2 linked regions of the Serinibacter salmoneus genome follow. The protein of the gene in region 1 interacts with the protein of each later gene in a pairwise test. Links are inferred from orthologs where the notes say so. Each region holds a gene or a part of one and is shown in the gene's direction. Other genes may lie near its edges.

Region 1 (10,482 bases):
CTCGGGCCAGTCCCTGGTCGTGTTCGGGGCGGGTGAGCCGGGCGCCGTGGACGGCGCCGATCGTGTGCTGGGTCAGGGGACTGTGGCGGTCTCCGGCCGCGGCGCCGCCGCACGCATCGCCGAGCTCGACCAGGCCCGCGAGGCGGTCCCCGCCCACGCCTGAGGCACGGTTCCACCTGCTCACGGCTCACTCGTGTGAACATGGAGGGATGCGGAGAACAGCAACGATGCCCTCCTGCGTGGGGGCACTCGCCGTCGCGGCGCTGCTGCTGGCGGGCTGCACGGAGTCCGGCGACGAGGACGGCGAGGAGCTCACCAGCACGGCTGACGCCACCTCTGACGACATCTCGGAGGCCACGGCCGTCGCCACGTCTGAGGAGTCCGTCGAGACCACGGCCGAGGCCACAGCCGAGGCGACCGCGACGGCGCAGGAGGCGCTCGAGTGGGACTCTCGCGACTGGGACGAGGCCGCCTGGGAGCCCACCGTCGAGATCACGCCGACGACCTACACCGAAGCCGAGTTGCAGGCGTCGTACGAGGAGGGTCTGGCCGAGCTGGCCGCGAGCCTGCAGCTCGACTCCCTCCCGGAGGTGGAGTTCGAGCGCTGGACCGAGACCGTCGAGGACTCCCTCGAGTCCGACGCACAGTGCCTGACGGAGCAGGGATTCGAGGTCAACGTGGAGGGCGGCACCCTGGGCTTCACCGACGTGGACTTCGAGAGCGAGGAGTTCCAGCGGGCGTCCTACATCTGCGCGGCGCGGTTCCCGCTCCACCCGCGGTACACCGCCGAGTGGACCGAGGACCAGAAGGCGTTGGTCTACGACTTCCAGACCGAGTTCACGATCCCGTGCATCGAGGCCCTCGGCCACGAGGTGGACGTCTCCGAACGTCCCACCCGCCAGGAGTGGATCGCCACGTTCTCCTTCGAGGACAACCCCTGGTCGCCGCTGCATGCCGACACCCTCACGCTCGGTCTCATGGACGAGGAGGACCTCGAGGCACTCGGCGCCTGCGGGAGCGGCTGGCCGCCCCTCGATGTTCTCTACGGCCTCTAGGGTCGTTCACCCGCCCGGCCCCGCGCGGGACACAATGAGCGCGTGACCCACCCGACCCTCGCCGTCGCCGGCCCCGCCGCCTGGCCCGGCCAGGACGCCCTGGCCGCCCACCGCAGCAGCCTGGACGTCCTCGCCGACCCGCCCTCCGGCCTGGTCGGCGCCCCCGGGCTGCTCGCCCTGCCCGGCCGTGGACCCTGGGCGAGCCCGCTGGCCCGCACCCTCGCGCTGTGCGAGGCGATGCCCGCCGCCCTCGAACCGCACGGCTGGCGCCTGGGCACCACGGCGGACGGCACGCTGCGCCGTGCCGGGCGCACCCTCACCGGCGACGTGGAGGCCCTGGCGCTGGCCGCGGCCGGCTATGCCGGGCCGATCGAGCTGCCGGTCCTCGGCCCGCTGTCGCTCGCCGCGGCCACCTGGCTCCCGGTGGGGGAGCGGGTGGTGTCCGACGACGTCGCCCGCGCGGATCTCGCCGCCTCCCTCGCGCTCGGTCTGAGCAGGCATGTCGCGGCCGTCACCGCCGCGCGGGACCTGGGTGTGGTGCTCGACGGCGCCGTACCCTCGGGCGAGGCGGCTGTGGGCGGCGACGCCGACTCGGGTGCGGCGTCGAGGACGGGCACGGTCGTGCTGCACGAACCGATGCTCACCGAGGTGCTCCAGGGCGCCGTGCCCACCTTCTCCGGCATGTCCCGCCTGCGGGCGCTCGAGGCGGGTGTGGTGGCCTCGACGATCCGCGAGGTGGCCGAGGCGATGCTGGCCGCCGGTCAGGTGGTGGTGCTGGCCGTGCCACCCGACGCCCGCGTCATCGACGTCGTCGGGCCGGTGCTTGCCGCCGCGGGTGGGGGCGTGCAGGTGGACGTCATGGCACTGGACCGGCGGGGGATGGAGGCGCTGGCGCAGCAGGTGGAGAACGGGCTCGGGGTGCGCTGCGCCGTCGTGCCGCACGCCGCCCCTCCACAGGCCGGCGACGTGCCCGCGGACCCCGCCCGGATCGCCACCGAGCTCCTGCAGCGCTGGCGCTGGTCCGGGGTAGTGCCGCCTCGCCTCACCGTGCTGCCCCGCAGCGGCGTCGCGTCGCTCACCCCGGCCCGGGCCCGGGAGACCCTGACACTCGCGGCGCGCTGCTCCGTCGCCCTCGGGGACGCGCTCGCCTAGTTGTGATGTCCAGGGAGGTTGTCCCGCTCGAGGTCGGTGAGCCTGCCTGGCAGGCGAAGACCTCCGGTGGTGGAGTGGAACTCACCCTTGAGCGGGTAGTTTCTCACTGCCGCCGGACCTTCCTAGGCTGAACCCGTGGCCAACGCTCTCCTCATCGCTGAACCTCGCGAGCCCACCCATGTCGCTCTGCCGGCTGGCGCCCACCTCCGTCCGCTCTCTCTGTCTGCTCTTCGGGACGTCTCGAGCGTCTACCACCAGACGTACCTCGGCACGCCTCACGAGATGACCGAGGCCGAGGCACACGACGACATCACCCGGACGTGGGCCGGTGAGTACGGCCACCTACTCACAGCGGCGTCGCTCGGCGTCTGGGTCGGGGATGAACTAGTCGGCGCGATCCTGACCGTGCAGGACCCGCCGTGGGACGACGTGCCCCCTGGCCCCTTCATCCTCGACCTGTTCGTCCTCCCCGCCCACCGTCGCACCGGCCTTGGTCGCGCCTTGGTCCAGACGGTTCAGGGAGTCCTTCGTTCCCGGATCGCGCTCCGCGTCGATCACTCCGCGCCAGAAGCCCGATCCCTCTACGTCGCCCTCGGCTTTCACACCCGAGAGGCCCCCACGGTGACGTGACTGGCCGTGTCTCCAGACCGGGAAACGAGGCCCAGTGATCCAGTGGGAAGGTCGAGGGACTTAGCCGGGCACGAAGCGCCTCCTCGATGGCGCTGGTCATCGAGGTGCCCGTGCGCTCGGCCAACTCGCGAGCGAGCTCGTGCACCACTGGCAACTTGATGTTCAGCGACATGGCCGAGCGTACGCCGACAGGGTAGAAGCGGCAGCGCCGAGGATGTCAGGGGCACCCGCCACAATGGGGGGCATGACGGCGAAGACCCCACCTTCCAGCCCCGGCCCCGAGCAGGCGCCGGAGGTCGCCTTGGAGTCGGCATCGGAGCCGGCATCGGAGCAGGCCCAGCAGGAATGGCAGGACCTCGCGGGGCGGATCAACGACGCCCGGTTCGCTTACTACCTCAAGGACTCACCCGTCATGAGCGACGGCGAGTTCGACACCCTGATGCGGCGCCTGGAGGCGCTGGAGGAGGCGCACCCCTCGCTGCGCACCCCGGACTCGCCCACCCAGACCGTCGGCGGCTCCTACTCGACCCTCTTCACCGCCGTGGATCACCTCGAGCGGATGCTCTCGCTGGACAACGCCTTCTCCGCCGAGGAGGTGCAGGCGTGGGCCGACCGGGTGGCGCGCGACCTCGGCCGCCCCGTGCGGGCCTACCTGTGCGAGTTGAAGATCGACGGCCTGGCGATCGCCCTGCTCTACCGCGGCGGCCGGCTGGTGCGCGCCGTGACCCGGGGGGACGGCACCACGGGGGAGGACGTCACCCTCAACGTGCGCACCATCGGCGTGATCCCCCACACCCTGGCCGGCGATCCCGCCACGCACCCCGAGGAGATCGAGATCCGCGGCGAGATCTTCTTCCCCGTCGAGGCGTTCGAGGAAGTCAACCGCGCCCAGGTCGCCGCCGGGAAGCCGACGTTCGCCAACCCGCGCAACGCCGCCGCCGGGTCGCTGCGTCAGAAGGACCCGCGCGTCACCGCCTCCCGCCCGCTGCGGATGTACGCCCACGGGATCGGGCGGCTCACCTGGGGCGAGGCCACCGGCGACCACCCGACCCGGCAGTCGCAGGTCTACGACCTGCTGGGCGGCTGGGGTGTGCCGGTCTCGCCCTACTCCCGGGTGGTGGAGGGCATCGCCGGTGCGCAGGAGATGATCGAGTACTACGGCGAGCACCGGCACGACGTGGAGCACGAGATCGACGGGATCGTGCTGAAGGTGGACGACGTCACCGACCAGCGCGCGCTCGGCGCAACCTCGCGCGCCCCGCGCTGGGCCATCGCGTTCAAGTACCCGCCGGAGGAGGTCACCACCCGGCTGCTGCGGATCGACGTGGGTATCGGCCGCACCGGGCGTGCCACCCCGTTCGGGATCATGGAACCGGTCCTCGTGGCGGGCTCCACCGTGCGTCAGGCCACCCTGCACAACCAGGAGGTCGTGGCCGCCAAGAACGTGCGGCCCGGCGACATGGTGGTGCTGCGTAAGGCGGGGGACGTGATCCCCGAGATCCTCGGACCCGTGGAGGCGCTCGCGCAGGACGGCTACCCGCGCGAGGACTGGCAGATGCCCACCGCGTGCCCCGAGTGCGGCACCCCGCTGCGCCCGATGAAGGAGGGCGACGTGGACCTGCGCTGCCCGAACGCGCGCAGCTGCCCCGCCCAGGTGCGCGGCCGCGTGGAGCACATCGGCTCCCGCGGCGGACTGGACATCGAGGCACTGGGTGAGGTGACGGCCGCGGCGCTCACCCAACCGGACTACCCCAGCGAGCCGCCGCTGCACACCGAGGCGGACCTGTTTGCCCTGGTGGGCTACGCCGTCGACGCCACACAGGAGGAACGCACCCGGGTGCGGGAGGCCAGCCTGCAGCGACTGGCTCCCGTCCGCGTGGTGGTGCGCGACCCCGAGACCGGGCTGCCGCGCCTGGACGAGGACGGCCAGATCCGCACCCGCCACCCCTTCCGCAAGAGCCTCACCCACTCCCGCGCCGCCCGTGAGGCCGCCGAGGCTGAGGGTCGCACCCTGAGTGACTTCGCCCCCTCCGCCGCCGCGGAGACCCTGCTGGACGAACTCGAGGCCGCCAAGACCAAGGACCTGTGGCGCATCCTCGTCTCGCTCAACATCCGCCACGTCGGACCCGTCGCCTCCCGGGCGCTGGCCACCCACTTCGGCTCCCTCGCCGCGATCCGTGAGGCGAGCCAGGAGGAGCTCGCCGCGGTCGACGGCGTGGGCCCCACCATCGCGGCCGAGATCCTCGACTGGTTCGCGGTGGACTGGCACGCCGAGATCGTCAGCGCCTGGGAGCGGGACGGCGTGCGGACCGCGATCCCGGATCACCCCGGGCCCGGCGCCGCGGCCGCGGCGGCCGCGGCCGGCGTGCTCGCCGGCCTCACGATCGTGGTCACCGGCGCCATCGACGGCTACTCCCGGGACGGCGCGAAGGAGGCGATCCTGCAGCGCGGCGGCAAGGCCGCGGGCAGCGTGTCGAAGAAGACCGACGTGGTGGTGCTCGGTCCCGGCGCCGGCTCCAAGGAGGCCAAGGCGCGCGACCTCGGCCTGCCGATCCTGGACCAGGCGCAGTTCGGCGACCTGCTCGAGCGGGGCCGCGCGGCCATCCCCACCCCCGCGCAGGACCCGGCCGACTGAGAGCGCTCCCGCCGCTCGACGCGCGGGAGCGGCGCCGCGGTGATAGGGATGATGAGTGACCGCTGATCAGCCCCAGGTGGAGCTCAACCGCCGCACCGTGTACATCATCTTCGCGGCCCTCCTGTCCGCGATGTTCCTCTCGGCCCTGGACCAGTCGGTGGTCGGCACCGCGCTGCCCACGATCGTCGGGGACCTGGGTGCGGTGCAGCACGAGGGCTGGATCATCACCGCCTACCTGCTCACCATCGCGATCGTCATGCCGATCTACGGCAAGATCGGCGACCTCTACGGGCGCCGGCTGCCGTTCCTGATCGCCATCGCGATCTTCGTGGCGGGTTCCACCGGCTCGGCCCTCTCGAGCGCCTTCGGCGAACTCGTCGCCTGGCGCAGCCTCCAGGGGCTGGGCGCCGGCGGCCTGGTCATCCTGTCCCAGGCCATCATCGGTGACATCGTCTCCGCCCGGGACCGCGGCAAGTTCATGGGCCCGATGGGCGCCGTCTTCGGCATCGCCACCGTGCTCGGACCGCTGCTCGGGGGCTGGTTCACCGAGGGTCCCGGGTGGCGCTGGTGCTTCTGGACGAACGTGCCCATCGGGGTGTTCGCCTTCATCGTGGCGTTCTTCGCCCTGAAACTCCCGCGCAGCCACGCGACCAAGCGGTTCGACCTGGTCGGCGCGATCCTGCTGACCCTGGCCACCACGGGCATCGTGCTGGTCACCAGCTGGTCCTCCATCACCGACGCCTCCGGGTACGACTGGACCGACCCGGCACTGCTGGCGATGATCGGTGGCACCCTGCTCGCCCTGGCGGGCTTCATCGTGGTGGAACTGCGCGTGCAGGACCCGCTGCTCCCGCTGCGCCTGTTCCGCAACCGCACCTTCGCCGTCTCGGTGTCCATCGCGCTGATCCTCGGGATGACGATGTTCGCGGCGCTGTCCTTCCTGCCCACCTTCCTGCAGATGGCGCAGGGCATCGGCCCCACCGAGTCCGGCCTGCTCATGCTCCCCATGACGATCGGCCTGATGATCACCGCGATCGGCTCCGGTCTGCTGATCACCAAGACCGGGAGGTACCGCATCTACCCGATCGTCGGGATGGCGATCTCCACGGTCGCCGTGGTGTGGCTGACCCGGATCACCGCGGAGATGTCCATGGTGCTGTTCGGCGCCATGATCTTCGTGCTCGGCATCGGCCTGGGTCTGGTGATGCAGACCATCGTGATCGCCGCGCAGAACGCGGTGCCACCGCAGGAACTCGGCGTGGCGACCTCCACGAACAACTTCCTGCGGGAGATCGGCGCCGCGGTCGGCACCAGCGTGTTCTCCACCGCGTTCACCACGAACCTCACCTCCAAGGTCACCGATATCGCCAAGGACGCGCCCGCGGGCAGTATCCCCAGCGGGTTCGGCCCCGCCGATCTCACCCCCGCCGGCGTGGAGAAGCTCCCCAGCGCCCTGCACACGGACGTGATCAACGCCTACGCGGAGTCCCTGGCCCCGGCGTTCTGGTACCTGGTGCCGCTGGCGGTGCTCGGCACGGTGGTCGCCTTCTTCATGAAGGAGATCAAGCTGTCCACCACCGCGGGCCTCGCGGCACGCGGTGAGGCGGTCAGCGTCGACAGCTGAGCAGTCCGGGCGCATCGGCGAGGGCCGACGGGTCTCCGGCGTGTGACCAGCGCCACGCACATTGCAGTGGCTGCAAGTCTGCAGGGACTGCAATAATTTCTGGGTGACCCAAGGCGGACTGCGCGAGCGCAAGAAGGCCGAACGCCGTGAGGCGCTCGGCCACGCGGCTCGCACCCTGGTGGCCCAGGAGAGCCTGGACGGCGTCACTGTCGAGGCGATCTGTGCGCGCGTCGGGGTCTCACCCCGCACCTTCTTCAACTACTACGAGACCAAGGAAGACGCCGTCCTGGGCCTCGGGGTCGACTCGGCACCGCCGGAGGATTCGGAGGCTCGGCGCGCCTTCGCCGCCGGTGGCCCCACGGGCGACCTGCTGACCGATGCCGCCACGGTGCTCGCCGAGTCCTTCGAGGGATGGCTGCCGCCAGGCGAGATGGAGTGCCTCGTGGGTCTCCTCTCGCGGGAACCACGGCTGCTGGCCCGTCACGTGGGCTGGATGGAACGCGGGCGGGAGTCGATGCAGCGCCTGGTCGTCGAGCGGGAGCAGGTCCTGCCCACCGGCACCCACCCCGTCGTCACCGTCTCTCTGGTCGGGGTCCTCATCCGCATCAGCGGGGAGCTGTGCCGGGAGAGTGGCTCCGGCAGCCCCACCCAGTTCCTGCCCGAGGCCGTGCGTCAAGTGCGCGCGGCCGCCCGCGCCTGACCAACCGCCACCCCGTCTCCGCCGAACCCCGCGACACCGGACGCTGTCGCGCAAACGAAGGAAGCACATGACCGACCTCATCGAGAAGGAACCCGGGCGCGCGCCCGTGGTCCTGACCCAGAAGACCGTCTGGGTGATCTTCGGCGCCCTCATGGCGTCGATGTTCCTGTCCTCCCTGGACCAGTCCATCGTCGGCACCGCGCTGCCCACGATCGTGGGCGAACTGCACGGCGTGGAGCACCAGGGCTGGCTCATCACCGGCTACATCATGGCCGTGGCCATCGTCATGCCGATCTACGGCAAGGTGGGCGACGTCGTCGGGCGGCGCTGGCCCTTCATCGTGGCCATCGGCCTGTTCACCCTCGCCTCCGCGGGCGCGGGGTACGCGCAGACCTTCGAGCAGCTCGTCTTCTGGCGCGCCGTGCAGGGCGCCGGCGGTGGCGGCCTGATCATCCTGTCCCAGGCGATCATCGCCGACATCGTGCCCGCGCGGGAGCGCGGCAAGTACATGGGGCCGATGGGCGCCCTGTTCGGCATCTCCGCGGTGCTCGGGCCCCTGCTCGGCGGCTGGTTCACCGAGGGGCCCGGCTGGCGCTGGGCGTTCTGGATCAACGTGCCCATCGGCATCCTCGCGGTCGTCATCGCCTGGGTGGCGCTGCGGCTGCCCAGCCACAAGGCCGCCCGGCCCTTCGATGTGCCCGGCGCCGCACTCATCGCCCTGGCCACCACGGGCATCGTGTTCCTCACCAGCTGGGACTCCATCACCGGCTCCGACGGCTACGACTGGTCCAACACCGCCCTCCAACTCACGGTGGCGGGCACCGTGCTGGCCGTCGCCCTGTTCATCGTGGTGGAGCTGCGCGCCACCGACCCGATCATCCCGCTGCGCCTGTTCCGCAACCGCACCTTCACCCTGGCCACGATCATCGGTCTGGTGGTCGGGATGGGCATGTTTGCCGCGCTGGCGTTCCTGCCCACCTTCCTGCAGATGTCCGCCGGGGTGGGCGTCACCGAGTCCGGGTTCCTCATGCTGCCGATGATGATCGGCGTGATGGGGACCTCGATCGTCTCCGGCCTCCTGATCACCAGGACCGGGAAGTACAAGGCCTACCCGATCGCCGGGATGCTGATCGTCGGTCTCGGGATCGCGTGGCTCACCACCATCACGGGGGGCATGTCGCTGGTGCTGTTCGGCGCCATGATCTTCGTGGTCGGCTTCGGGTTGGGCCTGACGATGCAGACGATCGTGCTGGCCGTGCAGAACTCCGTGGACCCCGGAGAGATCGGGGTGGCCACCAGCTCCAACAACTTCTTCCGCGAGATCGGCGCGGCGGTCGGCACGGCGCTGTTCTCCACGATCTTCACCTCACGCCTGACCACCAACCTCACCGAGGTCATCCCCGCCGGGAGTGGCGAGGGAGTGGGAGCCGACTCCCTCACCCCGAGTGCCGTGGCCCAACTGCCCGAACCGCTGCACACCCAGATCATCGACGCCTACGCCAGCGCCCTGGCGCCCTCGTTCTGGTACCTCGTGCCGCTGGTCCTGCTCGGCGCCATCGCGGCCATCTTCCTGCCGCAGGTGACCCTGTCCGACACCGCCGCCATGGTGGCGCGCGGCGAGGCAGTGACCGTAGGCGGTGCCGTGCCCGAGAACGAGGTCGTGACCGAGGACGGTGCCGTGACCGAGGGTTCCGCGCAGGAGGCCACGCCCGCGTCGAGCTGAGCCACGCGGTGCGGTGCGGTGCGGGAGATACTGAGGCGATGATCTCCCTGCACCGCGCCCACGCCCTCGCCGAGGCCGGCCTGCGGTGGCGGCCGGTCTCCGGGGACAGCTTCGCGATCCCGGGCAAGGACATGGACGCCGCCCGCTTCACGGTCTCCGAGCTCACCATCGAGGTGCACACCTACCCCACGGGCACCGTGCTCGGGTTCAACGGCACCACCGAGTGGGCGCTGGACTCCGTGGCCGTGGAGGACACCCTGTGGCTGCCCCGCGAGGACCAGTTGCGCGAGCTGCTCGGGGAGACCTTCGTGGCCCTCACGCGCGACGGCACCGCCTACCAGGTGCACACCCACGATGCGGTCGACGGCGAGGCCCGCGCCTACACCGCCGCCGCTCCCGCCGATGCCTACGCCGACGCGCTGCTGCATCTGCTGCGCGAGGCCGGCGCCGCGAGCACCCCATGAGGACCATCGACCTCAATGCCGACCTCGGGGAGGGGATGGGCGACGACGAGGCGATCCTCGCCGTGGTCACCTCCGCCTCCATCGCCTGCGGCGGGCACGCCGGTGATTCCGCCTCGATGGCGCTGGCGGCCCGGCGCTGCCGCGAGGCCGGGGTCGCGCTGGGCGCGCACCCCTCCTACCCCGACCGGGAGGATTTCGGACGGCGCCGCCTGGGCATTCCCGCGGATGCGCTGCGCGCCGACCTGCTGCGGCAGGTGCGCGACCTCGCCGCCGCCGCCGAACGCGTCGGGGTGGGACTGACCCACCTCAAGGCGCACGGCGCGCTGTACAACCTGGCGATGGTGGACGACGACGCAGCCCACCTGGTGCTCCAGGTCGCCGCCGACGCGCTCGAGCGGGCGCTGCCCGTGTACGCCCTGCCGGGCTCGCGGGTGGCGAGCCTCGCCGCCGAGCACGGCATCGCCGTGGTCCCTGAGGCCTTCGCCGACCGCGCCGCCAC
Region 2 (10,963 bases), 230 kb from region 1 along the record:
CAGGTACCGCGAGGCATTTCTGCAGGTGCCGCGAGGTGGTTCTGCAGGTGCCGCGAGGTGGTTCTGCAGGTACCGCGAGGTGGTTCTGCAGGTACCGCGAGGTGGTTCTGCAGGTACCGCACGAGGGTTCTGCGGCCCAGCGCATGCCTCCCGAGCGCGAGGGGCGGGCGACGCACACGCGTCACCCGCCCCTCGGCGTCGGACCCTCAGCGGCCGGATCTCAGTGGGAGGCGCGGAACATCCACGCCTGCTTCTCCAAGCCGAAGGCCACGGAGGTGAGCAGGTCCTGGCTCGGCATGTCGGCCTCGAGCTCGGGCAACTCGCCGCGGATCCGGTCGGCGGTCGCCGACAAGCGCGACTCGAGCTGCATGATCACCTTGTCGGAGGAGACCGGGCCGGACTCGTACTGCTCCACCGCGGAGTCGGCGAGCACGGTGGCGGCGCGGCCGTCCGGCTGTCCGCCCACGGCGACCAGCCGCTCGGCGACGTCGTCGGAGAAGGCGCGGACCATGTCCGTCACCTCGTCCAGCTGCAGGTGGACGGAACGGAACTGGGGGCCGTACACGTTCCAGTGCGCCTGCTTGGCCTGCAGGGACAGGTCGATGAGGTCCACGAGTGCCTGCTGCAGACTGGCCTTGACGATCTCGGGGGCTTCGTTCGCCATGATCACTCCTTGGTCGTGGTCGGGTGGGGACACTACGTCCAACCACTGTGGCACGCTGGGTGTTCCACGCACCATGCATCTGCATGAGTTCGGCGCGGATGGTCCGGGAGGTCGCCCATGGTGAGTCTGCGCGCCAGCACGCAGGCATGGCGGGAGGTGCTGCGCACATCCTCGGCACTGATGCACGCGTTCGAGGCGGCCGGTGACTTCGGCGACCTCTCGCCGCGCGAGTACGACGTGCTGCGCGCGCTCGCCGAGGGACCGCACACCGGATGCCGGCTCGGGGCGCTGGCCGAGGAGACGTACCTGCCGCAGCCGAGCATGTCCCGGTTGGTGGAGCGTCTGGAGCGCCGGGGGCTGGTGCAGCGCGGGCCCAGCGCCACCGACGGGCGTGCGGTGATGGTGACCCTGACCGGCGAGGGACAGGCGTTGCAACGGGAGATCGGACGGCGGCACGTGCGCTCGATCCATCGGGTCATGTCAGCGGACCTGTCCGAGGCCGAACTGCGGGTGTTGCGCTCGCTATTGGCCCGGGTGCGCGCGGCGGGTCCGCGCCGCGAGGGCTGATCGAGCGCCGGGGCCGCGCAGGTCCCCGCTCGTTGGGGGGAGTAGGCTGACGCCATGAGCCACCAGGAGTTGCTTACCGGGCCGCGCTGACATCAGCGGGCCCGTGCGGCCTGTCGGCGCGGCAGACCTCCCCGGCGGGAGGTCTTTTTCATGTCCGAGCCGACGACGACCTAGCAACTCACGTGAAGGAAAGTCAGGATGACCGAGACCACGACCGCCACCACGCCCGCCGACGTGCCGCCGCACCGCTACACGCCCGCGCTGGCGAACACGATCGAACTGGCCTGGCAGGAGCGGTGGGCCGAGCTCGGCACGTTCCGCGCCCCCAACCCCGACCTGACCAGCGACGCCGCGGCCGGCGGCGAGGTGGAGGGCACCGACACGGAGCACGCGCCTGACTCTTACTTTGTGATGGACATGTTCCCCTACCCCTCCGGCAAGGGGCTGCACGTGGGGCACCCGCTGGGGTACATCGCCACCGACGTGATGGGCCGCTTCGAGCGGATGCGCGGCAAGAACGTGCTGCACGCCCTGGGGTATGACGCCTTCGGCCTGCCGGCGGAGCAGTACGCCGTGCAGACCGGGCAGCACCCGAAGATCACCACGGAGGAGAACATCGCGGTGATGCAGCGTCAGCTGCGCCGCCTGGGACTGGCGCACGACGACGCGCGATCCTTCGCCACCACGGACCCGGAGTTCGTGCGCTGGACGCAGTGGATCTTCCTGCAGATCTTCAACTCCTGGTTCGACCCGGAGGCCACCGCACCGGACGGCTCCACCGGCGCCGCCCGCCCCATCGACACGCTGATCGCGCAGTTCCAGGACGGTTCCCGCCCCGTTCCCGGCGGCGCGGCGTGGGCGGACCTGAGCCCGGCCGCCCGCGAGGACGTGCTGGCGGACTACCGCCTGGCGTTCGTGGCGGATGTGCCGGTGAACTGGTGTCCCGGACTCGGCACGGTGCTGGCCAACGAGGAGGTCACCGCCGAGGGCCGCTCCGAGCGCGGCAACTTCCCGGTCTACAAGCGCAACCTGCGCCAGTGGATGATGCGCATCACCGCCTACGCCGACCGCCTGGTGGCCGACCTGGACCGGGTGGACTGGCCGGAGAAGGTCCGCCAGATGCAGCGGCACTGGATCGGCCGCTCCGAGGGCGCCCACGTGCACTTCCGGGTGCCCACCGCCACGGGCCCGCAGGACCTGAGCGTCTTCACCACCCGCCCCGACACCCTGTTCGGCGCCACCTACGTGGTGCTGGCACCCGAGCACCCCCTGGTCGAGGAGATCCTGGCCACCGAGCCCACCTGGCCCCAGCAGGTGCCGGCCGCCTGGACCGGGGGTGAGGCCACGCCGTCGGAGGCGGTGCGTGCCTACGTGGCGGCCGCCAAGGCCAAGACCCCCGAGGAGCGCCAGGCGGACGCCGGCGCCAAGACGGGCGTGTTCACCGGTGGCTACGCCACCAACCCCGTCAACGGCGAGGCGCTGCCGGTGTTCGTGGCCGACTATGTGCTGATGGGCTACGGCACCGGCGCGATCATGGCCGTGCCCGGCCACGACGAGCGCGACCACGCCTTCGCGACCGCCTTCGAGCTGCCCATCCGGGAGGTCGTGTCCGGATCGGACGACGGCGTCGCCTCCCAGGCGTGGACCGGCGACGGCGTGGCGGTCAACTCGGGCAACGAGGAGATCAGCCTCGACGGGCTGGCCGTGGCCGAGGCCAAGCACGCCATCATCCAGTGGCTGGAGGCCAAGGGCTTCGGCACCGGCACCACCACCTACCGGCTGCGGGACTGGCTCTTCAGCCGCCAGCGCTACTGGGGCGAGCCGTTCCCGGTGGTCTACGACGCCGACGGCCGCGTGATCGCGCTGCCCGAGTCGATGCTGCCGGTGGACCTGCCCGAGGTCCCGGACTTCTCCCCGCGCACCTTCGCCGAGGACGACGCGGCATCCGAGCCGGAGTCGCCGCTCTCCCGCGCCGGGGACTGGGTGGAGGTCACCCTGGACCTAGGCGAGGGGCCCAAGACCTACCGCCGCGACACCAACACGATGCCGAACTGGGCCGGCTCCTGCTGGTACTACCTGCGCTACCTGGACCCGACCAACGACTCCGCCCCGGTGGACCCGGCGTTGGAGCAGTACTGGATGGGGCCGCGGATCGACGGCAGCCGCGGCACCACCGGTGGGGTGGACCTGTACGTGGGCGGGGTGGAGCACGCGGTGCTGCACCTGCTGTACTCCCGGTTCTGGCACAAGGTGCTGTTCGACCTGGGGCACGTCTCCAGCGCCGAGCCGTTCCGCACGCTGTTCAACCAGGGCTACATCCAGGCCTACGCCTACACCGACGCGCGCGGCGTGTACGTGCCCGCGGAGGAGGTCGTCGAGGAGGTGGTCGACGGCGAAGCCACCTACCGCTGGAACGGCGAGGTGGTGAAGCGCGAGTACGGGAAGATGGGCAAGTCGCTGAAGAACATGGTGACGCCCGATGACATGTACGCCTCCTACGGCGCGGACACCTTCCGGGTGTATGAGATGTCGATGGGGCCGCTGGACCAGTCCCGGCCGTGGGACACCCGCGCCGTGGTCGGCTCGCAGCGATTCCTGCAGCGGCTGTGGCGCCTGGTGGTGGACGAGGACTCCGGCGCGCTGGTGGTCTCCGAGGACCCCGCGGACAAGGAGACCCAGCGCCAGGTGGCGCGCGCCATCGCGGATGTGACCGCCGAGTACGACGGGATGCGCCCGAACACCGCGATCGCAAAGCTGATCGTGCTGGTCAACCACCTGACCGGGCTGAGTGCGGCCCCCCGCGAGGCGGTGGAGCCGCTGGTGCTGATGACGGCGCCCGTGGCCCCGCACATCGCGGAGGAACTGTGGTCGCGCCTGGGGCACACCGAGAGCCTGGCGCACGAGCCGTTCCCGGTGGTCACCGACGAGAGCCTGCTGGTGGACGACACCGTCACCTGCGTGGTGCAGGTCAAGGGCAAGGTCCGCGACCGGCTGCAGGTGGCGCCCTCGATCTCCGAGGCCGACCTGCAGGCCGCCGCTCTGGCGAGCGAGGCGGTGGCGAAGTTCCTGGACGGCGAGCCGCGCAAGGTGATCGTGCGCGCCCCCGGCCTCGTGAACATCGTGCCGTGACGCCATGATCGGTCAGGTCCCGCTGTGGGTGGTGGCGCTCGGGCCGCTGCTCGCCCTGGTGATGGGCTGGGTGTTCGCGACCATCGCGCGCCTGGTGTTGCGCCGCCGCGCCCGGTTGAACTTCTTCACCTCGATCGTGGTGGCGATGGTCGGCGCCAGCGTGGGGATGCTCCTGGCCGAGCTCACGCCCGCGCCGAACCTGGGCTCACCGCTGGTGTGGGTGCTCTCGCTGGGGATGTCCATCGCGTTCACCGCGGGCTACGGGTGGCTCGTGGCGCACCTGCAGCAGCCCGAACGCGCGAGCGTCGCGGAGCTCCTGCGGCGCGGGGAGTCCGATGGTGTGGAGTTCAAGTCCACCGCCCGGGTGAACCTGCACACCGGCAAGCGGGACGAGAAGATGGAGATGGTGATCGCCAAGACGATCGCCGCCTTCCTCAACGCGGGTGGCGGCACCCTGCTGATCGGGGTGGACGACGACGGTCGGGCGCTCGGTCTGGAGGCGGACCTGGCGCTGATGAAGCAGGCGGACCTGGACCGCTACGAGCTGTGGCTGCGCGATCACCTGGAGAAGACGCTGGGGCAGAACGCCACCGCGAGCGTGCGGGTGAGCTTCGAACAGGTGGCCGCGAGCGAGGCCGACACCGAGACAGGGGCCTCAGCGGGCCTCGAGGCGTCCGGGGAGGTGATGCACCCGGTGTGCCGGGTGGACATCGGCTCCTCCCCGCGCCCGGTGTACCTGCGCGCCAAGGGCGCACCCACGCAGCTGTGGGTGCGCACCGGGAACTCCACGCGCCAACTCAGTGTGGACGAGGCCACCGAGTATGTGATGGAGCGCTGGCCCATGGGGATGGGCGCCACCCTCGCGGCCCAGGTGCGTGCCGTGGGGCGCTTCTCCGGCGAGGGGTGAGCCGCCACATCGGCGGGATCTTGCCGTTTTGGGCTGTCCCCAGGAGGGCGCCGGGCGCCCACCCGGTGGTTGTGCACACCGGGTGGGCGGCGCCGTCGTGCGGCGCTCTAGGTTGCCGTCATGGCCCTGCTGCAGCGTGCGAAGCTCCTGGCGCTGACCCGCGCCGCCTACACCGCCAGCGAGGGTGTGGCGCCCTGGGACGCCGAGAGCGGGGACGAGCAGGCCTCACGCGTCACCGAGCCACCCGGCGGCCGGCGCCCTCGCCGGCGCGCGGCCAGGCGACGGCTCACGCCCCGGGCGATCCTCGCCGTCGTCCTCCTCCTGGTCACCGCCACGCTGGTGGTGGTCCTGCGCGCGGCGGTCGCGGCGGATGCCACCCAGAGTGCGGTGCGCACGGCCGAGGCAGACACGCTCGAGCGCGGTGACGGGGGTGAGCAGAGCGCCGGCGGCCACACCGAGGACTCCGGCGGCGCCGCGCCGCAACCCGAGGCCTCCTCCGCGGGCGCCGGGCCTGACCCAGAGTCGACCGGGCTCGACCGCGAGGCCGCCGCGGCAACCGAGGCGTCGACGGCCGCTGCCCCTGGGGGGACCGCGGCCGCGGACCCGCTCACACCGGGGACCGTGGTGGTGCACGTCGCGGGGCAGGTGAGTGCTCCCGGCGTGGTGGAACTGCCCGCCGGCTCCCGGGTGGCCGATGCCGTCGAGGCCGCCGGGGGTGCCACCGACCAGGCCGACCTCGGGGCCGTGAACCTGGCCCGGGTGGTGACCGACGGTGAACAGGTGAGGGTGCCGGCACCGGGGGAGGAGGTGGCACAGCCCGAGGCGCCGCCCGGCGCCGGCGGCGCGGGTGCAGGCTCGGAGCCAGGCGCCGGCGGCGAGGGGGTGACCGTGGACCTCAACACCGCCTCGCTCGCGCAACTCGACGCGCTCCCGGGGATCGGCCCCACGCTCTCCCAGCGCATCATCGACTGGCGCACCGAGCACGGCGGCTTCCAGGACGTGGCCGAACTCGAACTGGTCTCGGGCATCGGACCCGCCGTCATGGCCGACCTGGAGGGGATGGTGAGCGTGGGATGAGCCGCATTCGCGCTCCCGTGGGAGAGACGGACGAGGACCCCGGCGGTTCGATCCGGGCGGAAACGTCGGTGCCGCGGACCCAGGGGGTGGCGCTGCCGGGGCCTGTGGCGCCCGGGTCTGTGCAGCCGCGGGGACCGGCACCGCACCCGCAGGAGACGGCGCCCGACCTCCGGCTGCTCCCGGCGGCCGTCGCGGTGTGGGCGACCGCCGCGGTGGCGACCGCCATGGCTCCGCGGGAGCGTGCGGCGGTGGTGCTGTTCGCCGTGCTGGGTGCCCTGGTGGCCTACGGACGCGGCCGTCGCCGCGGGCACGGTCGGCACGGCGCGGCCTGGTCCGGGCCCGCGGGGGCGCTCCTCCTCGCCTGCTGCGCCACCGTCTGCCTGCTCGCCTCCCTCGCCGCGCAGAGCACCAGCCGCACGGCGGGCCTGGCGCAGGCGCTGACCGCCGAACGCGGCGAGATCCTCGTGCGCGCACTGTCAGCGCCGCGGGAGATCAGCAGGGGTTTCGACGGCGAGGCCCGGGTCGCATTCCAGGCCACCCTGCTCGGGGTGCACGGCGGAGCAGCTGCCGGCGACACGGTCGAGAACAGCGTGGTCGAGCGCGGTGTGGTCGGGGGCGGCGGGGTCAATCGCCTGTCCGCGGACCCGGATGCGGTGGCGGACCCGGCGAGTGGAGCCTCGAACGCGGGTCTGCGGATCCCGGTGCTCGTGATCGGCGGGTCCTCCTGGTCCGAGGTCACGCCGGGCGAGGTGGTCGCGACCCGCGGCAGCCTGCGCCCGGCGCAGCCGGGAGACGCCGTCGAGGCTCTCGCCTATGTCGACGCCGAGCACGAACGGCGCCAGCCGGCGCCGGCTTGGCGCGCCCTGGTGCAGCGCGCCCGGCTCGGGCTGCACGACGCCCTGGCGCCCCTGCCAGGCCACGCCCACGGACTGGTGCCTGGGATCGCGGTGGGTGATGACTCCGCGGTGCCCGAGGACCTGCGCGCGGCGATGCGGGCCAGTGCCCTCGGCCACCTGCTGGCCGTCTCCGGGGCGCACGTCGTCATCGTCCTCGGCCTCGCCACGGCCGTGCTGCCCTGGCGTGGCCGGGTAGGACGCACGGTGACCGGCGTCGCTGTGGTGATCGGCCTGCTCGGGATCGTGGGTCCCGAACCGAGCGTGTTGCGCGCCGTGGCGATGGGCGCCGTCGGGCTGCTCGCCGTGGCCCTCGGCCGCCGCGCCAGCGGGCTCCCGGCGCTGTGCGCGGCGGTGATCGGCCTGCTCGTGCTGGACCCCTGGACCGCGCGCGAGGCGGGCTTCGCCCTCTCGGCCGGGGCCACCGCGGGTCTCGTGCTGTTCTCCCGCGCCTGGAGCGAACGCCTCGCGCGCCACATGCCCGCTGTCCTCGCCGCGGCGATCGCCGTACCGCTCGCCGCGCAGGTCGGATGCCTGCCCGCGATCCTCCTGCTCGAGCCGGGCATCCCCACCTGGGGTGTGCCGGCCAACGCTCTCGTGGCGCCAGTGGTCGCGCCGCTGACGGTCCTCGCCCTCGGCGCGGCGCTCGCGGCTCCCTGGCAGCCGGGCCTCACCGCGGTGCTGGGCTGGTGTGCGCAGCCGTTCACGTGGTGGATCGAGGCCGTCGCGACCGTGAGCGCCGCACTCCCCGGCGGTCGGCTGCCGTGGCCGGGCGGGGTGGGGGGCGCCGTGGGCGCGCTGGCGGCGATCCTCGTGGTCGGTGCCCTGCAGCGTCGCTGGTCACGGACGGGTCGCCGCGCCCTCGATCTGCGGTTGGCGCTCCCGGTCCTCGTCTCGCTGGTGGCGGTTGCCACTCTGGCCGTGGCGGTGCCCGCGGGTCGCAGCGTGCTCGTGCAATGGGTACGGGGCAGCGCGCTCGTGGGGGACCCGTGGATCGCGCCGGGGTGGCGCCTCGCCCAGTGCGACGTGGGGCAGGGGTCGGCGCTGGTGATCAGTACCGCGCCCAACGGTGGCGTCAGCGACGACGGCGAGAGTTCTGCAGGTGAGCCCGGCGCGGTACTCGTGGACACCGGTCCGCCCGGCTCCGGGGTGGCGGACTGCCTCGCCGCGCTCGGGGTGCATCACCTCGCCGCCCTGGTGATCACGCACGGCGACCTCGACCACAGCGGGGAGGCCACCGCGCTCCTCGGCGCCGCGGACCGGGGAGGCATCGCCGTCGACCGGCTCGTGATCCCGGCCGTCGAGGAGGAACGACTCGCCACCCTCACCGGTGCCGCCGCCGAACGCGGCGTCGAGGTGCTGCCCATGGACACCACCTCGGCGCCGCTCTCCCTCGGCTCCGTGGATCTCCTGGCGTTGTGGCCCACGCCGCGCGCCGCCGCGACGCTGCCGAGCGAGGACGGGAACGCCCTCAGCCTCACCCTGTGGCTGCGGGCGCCCGAGCTCACCGCCCTGGTGCACGGCGACACCGGAGCCGACCAGCACACCGCCCTGCTCGCCACCTGGCCCGGTGAGCTACCCGCGAGACCCGATGTGATCGTCGTCGCCCATCACGGCTCAGGCGATCAGGATCCGACGGCGCTCGCGGACTGGGCGGGGCCGATCGCCCTGATCAGCGTCGGCGTGGACAACGACTACGGGCACCCGGCTTCCTGGGTGATCGACACGCTGACGGACGCCGGCTCCCTGATCGGTCGCACCGATCGATGCGGCCCCATGACCGTCGCCGCGAGGGACGGGCCGCTGACCCTCACCGGGTGCTGAGGTCGGTGCGCAGCAGGGATCTCGGCAGGTGGACACCCGGCCTGGCGGAACCAGCGGCCGCGGCGCGCAGCGCATCCTGGGGACATGACGACCCCGGACTCGCAGCCCTGGCCCCGCGACCTCGACCACGTGGTGGTGGCCGGCCCCGACCTGGCGCTCGCCGTCGAGCACGTGGCCGACCTCACCGGGGTACGCGCCGCACCCGGCGGGGCCCACCCGGTCGGGACCGCCAACCACCTCATCGGCTTCACCGTGCGCGGCGAGCGCGCCCCGCACTACCTCGAGGTGATCGGACCGGATCCGGCCCAGGGTGTCCCGGCCGCGCAGATCCCCACCTTCGGGATCGACCACCGCACCTCGCCGGGCCTCGCGACCTTCGCGACGCACCCGATCGAGTTCGAGGCCACCCATGCCAGCGCCCGCGTTGCCGGCATCGACCTCGGCGAGATCCGGCCGCTCTCCCGCCGCACACCCGCCGGGGACCTGCTCGAATGGCGCATCACCTCCGGCATGGGAGGATCGCGCGAGGGCGTGGTGCCCTTCCTCATCGACTGGGGCGACGTCACCCAGCCCGGCCTCACCGACCTGCCCACGCTGGACCTGCTCGCGCTCCGCGTGGCGCACCCGCAGCCCGAACGGATCCGGGAGATCTACGCCGTCCTCGGGGTCGAGGTGCACGTGACAGCCGCAGTGGACGACGACGCCCCGAGGCTCACCCTCGTGGTCGAGGGGCCGCGGGGCGTCGTCGAACTGACCTGATGCGCCTCAGGCGTGCGCTCCGGTGGCGCGCGCCTGCGCCGCGGCCTGCGCCATCTCCCGCTCGAGCTTGAGGGAGATGAAGGTCATCGGTTCGGAGGCCACGAAGTCCTTACTCACGTTCCCGGCGAGTCCGCCCTCCAGGGCGAGTTCGCTCACCAGGTCGAGCTTCTCCTGCGGCGCGCCCTCGCTGAAGTCGAGCTCGGCGAGGTCCACCCACACGATGTTGGGCTCCGTCGTCGAGCCGAACACGTAGCGCTTGTTCGTCAGGTCGGTCACGGTCTGCCACAGCGTCTGCGAGGCGTCCGGCTTGCCCGGGTCGGGCTCGCGGAAGGGCTGTGCGGCGTTGCGGATCACGCTGAACATCGCCGCGATCGCCTGCAACTGCGTGTCGGGCTGCTCGAGCCGGTTCACGTAGTAGGACGCGCGGGCGAACCGGTCGGTGGCCAGCGTGGAACCGGGCAGCGGGGTCTCCCCGCCGAGCCCGGCCACCGTACGGACGAGCTCGAGCTGCTGGTCATAGGTGGGGGAGTTCGTCATCACCGTGAACGCGCGGTCGTGATAGACCTTCGGGTGCCCATCGGTGTACTCGATGATCGCCGAGTCGCCGGTCGCATCGTCCAGCGCGAGGTGGATGGCGGGCGGGTTGCCGCCGGTCGGGTCGGCCAACTGCACCACCTGCAGGTCGTTCTCCTCCACCCACGCCACGGCCTCGGCCACGGTGGCGAAGTTGTCCAGGAAGTACTGCATCCACACGGCCTGGCTCAGCGAGGTGCGCTCCGGGTCCAGCGTGCCGTAGTCCGACTCCGCCAGCCAGAGCACGTGCCCGGCCAGGCCGGCCTCATTGATGCCGTCCACCGAGATGATGTCGAAGGCGGTCGCCACCACGCTGCCGTACTTCGCGGTCCAGGTGAGCGTGCCCTCCACGCCGTCATCCCGGCTCACGCCGCGGGGCTGCTTCCACATGTTGGTCATCAGGTCCTTGTGGAAGTCCATGTTCCGGCCGACGATGACCGAACCGTTCGCGTTCGGCCACATCACGCGGGTGCACATATCGACTCACTCTCGTCTCGGGGGGTTCCTCCCCCGAGAGTAGGCATGTGCGCCCAGCCTGCACCCCGTGGCCAGGGTGAAAGCCCGGGTGAG

The links.
Region 2: the proteins of ligA (region 1) and leuS interact in binary tests that used the Escherichia coli proteins (3 or more experiments, as listed by UniProt). The link is inferred for Serinibacter salmoneus from one-to-one orthologs.

What each region holds. Positions count from the first base shown.
Region 1 is NZ_PDJD01000001.1:2,008,657-2,019,138, reverse strand. The notes cover bases 2,740-5,776. They hold ligA (NAD-dependent DNA ligase LigA), read left to right. Parts: upstream 2,740-3,081; coding sequence 3,082-5,472; downstream 5,473-5,776. Other genes in these bases: ATL40_RS09035 (MDR family MFS transporter), read left to right, coding at 5,528-5,776; ATL40_RS09050 (GNAT family N-acetyltransferase), read left to right, coding at 2,740-2,837. In the rest of the region: ATL40_RS09065 (aminomethyltransferase beta-barrel domain-containing protein), read left to right, coding at 1-163; ATL40_RS09060 (hypothetical protein), read left to right, coding at 210-1,055; ATL40_RS09055 (uroporphyrinogen decarboxylase/cobalamine-independent methonine synthase family protein), read left to right, coding at 1,098-2,207; more of ATL40_RS09050, read left to right, coding at 2,343-2,739; more of ATL40_RS09035, read left to right, coding at 5,777-7,096; ATL40_RS09030 (TetR/AcrR family transcriptional regulator), read left to right, coding at 7,200-7,796; ATL40_RS09025 (MDR family MFS transporter), read left to right, coding at 7,864-9,519; ATL40_RS09020 (pilus assembly protein CpaE), read left to right, coding at 9,558-9,983; 5-oxoprolinase subunit PxpA, read left to right, coding at 9,980-10,482. UniProt on the Escherichia coli protein: DNA ligase that catalyzes the formation of phosphodiester linkages between 5'-phosphoryl and 3'-hydroxyl groups in double-stranded DNA using NAD as a coenzyme and as the energy source for the reaction.
Region 2 is NZ_PDJD01000001.1:1,779,073-1,790,035, reverse strand. The notes cover bases 1,043-4,560. They hold leuS (leucine--tRNA ligase), read left to right. Parts: upstream 1,043-1,429; coding sequence 1,430-4,360; downstream 4,361-4,560. Other genes in these bases: ATL40_RS08010 (AlbA family DNA-binding domain-containing protein), read left to right, coding at 4,365-4,560; ATL40_RS08020 (MarR family winged helix-turn-helix transcriptional regulator), read left to right, coding at 1,043-1,231. In the rest of the region: ATL40_RS08025 (Dps family protein), read right to left, coding at 221-664; more of ATL40_RS08020, read left to right, coding at 782-1,042; more of ATL40_RS08010, read left to right, coding at 4,561-5,267; ATL40_RS15410 (helix-hairpin-helix domain-containing protein), read left to right, coding at 5,388-6,344; ATL40_RS07995 (ComEC/Rec2 family competence protein), read left to right, coding at 6,341-9,061; ATL40_RS07990 (VOC family protein), read left to right, coding at 9,146-9,820; ATL40_RS07985 (linear amide C-N hydrolase), read right to left, coding at 9,827-10,870.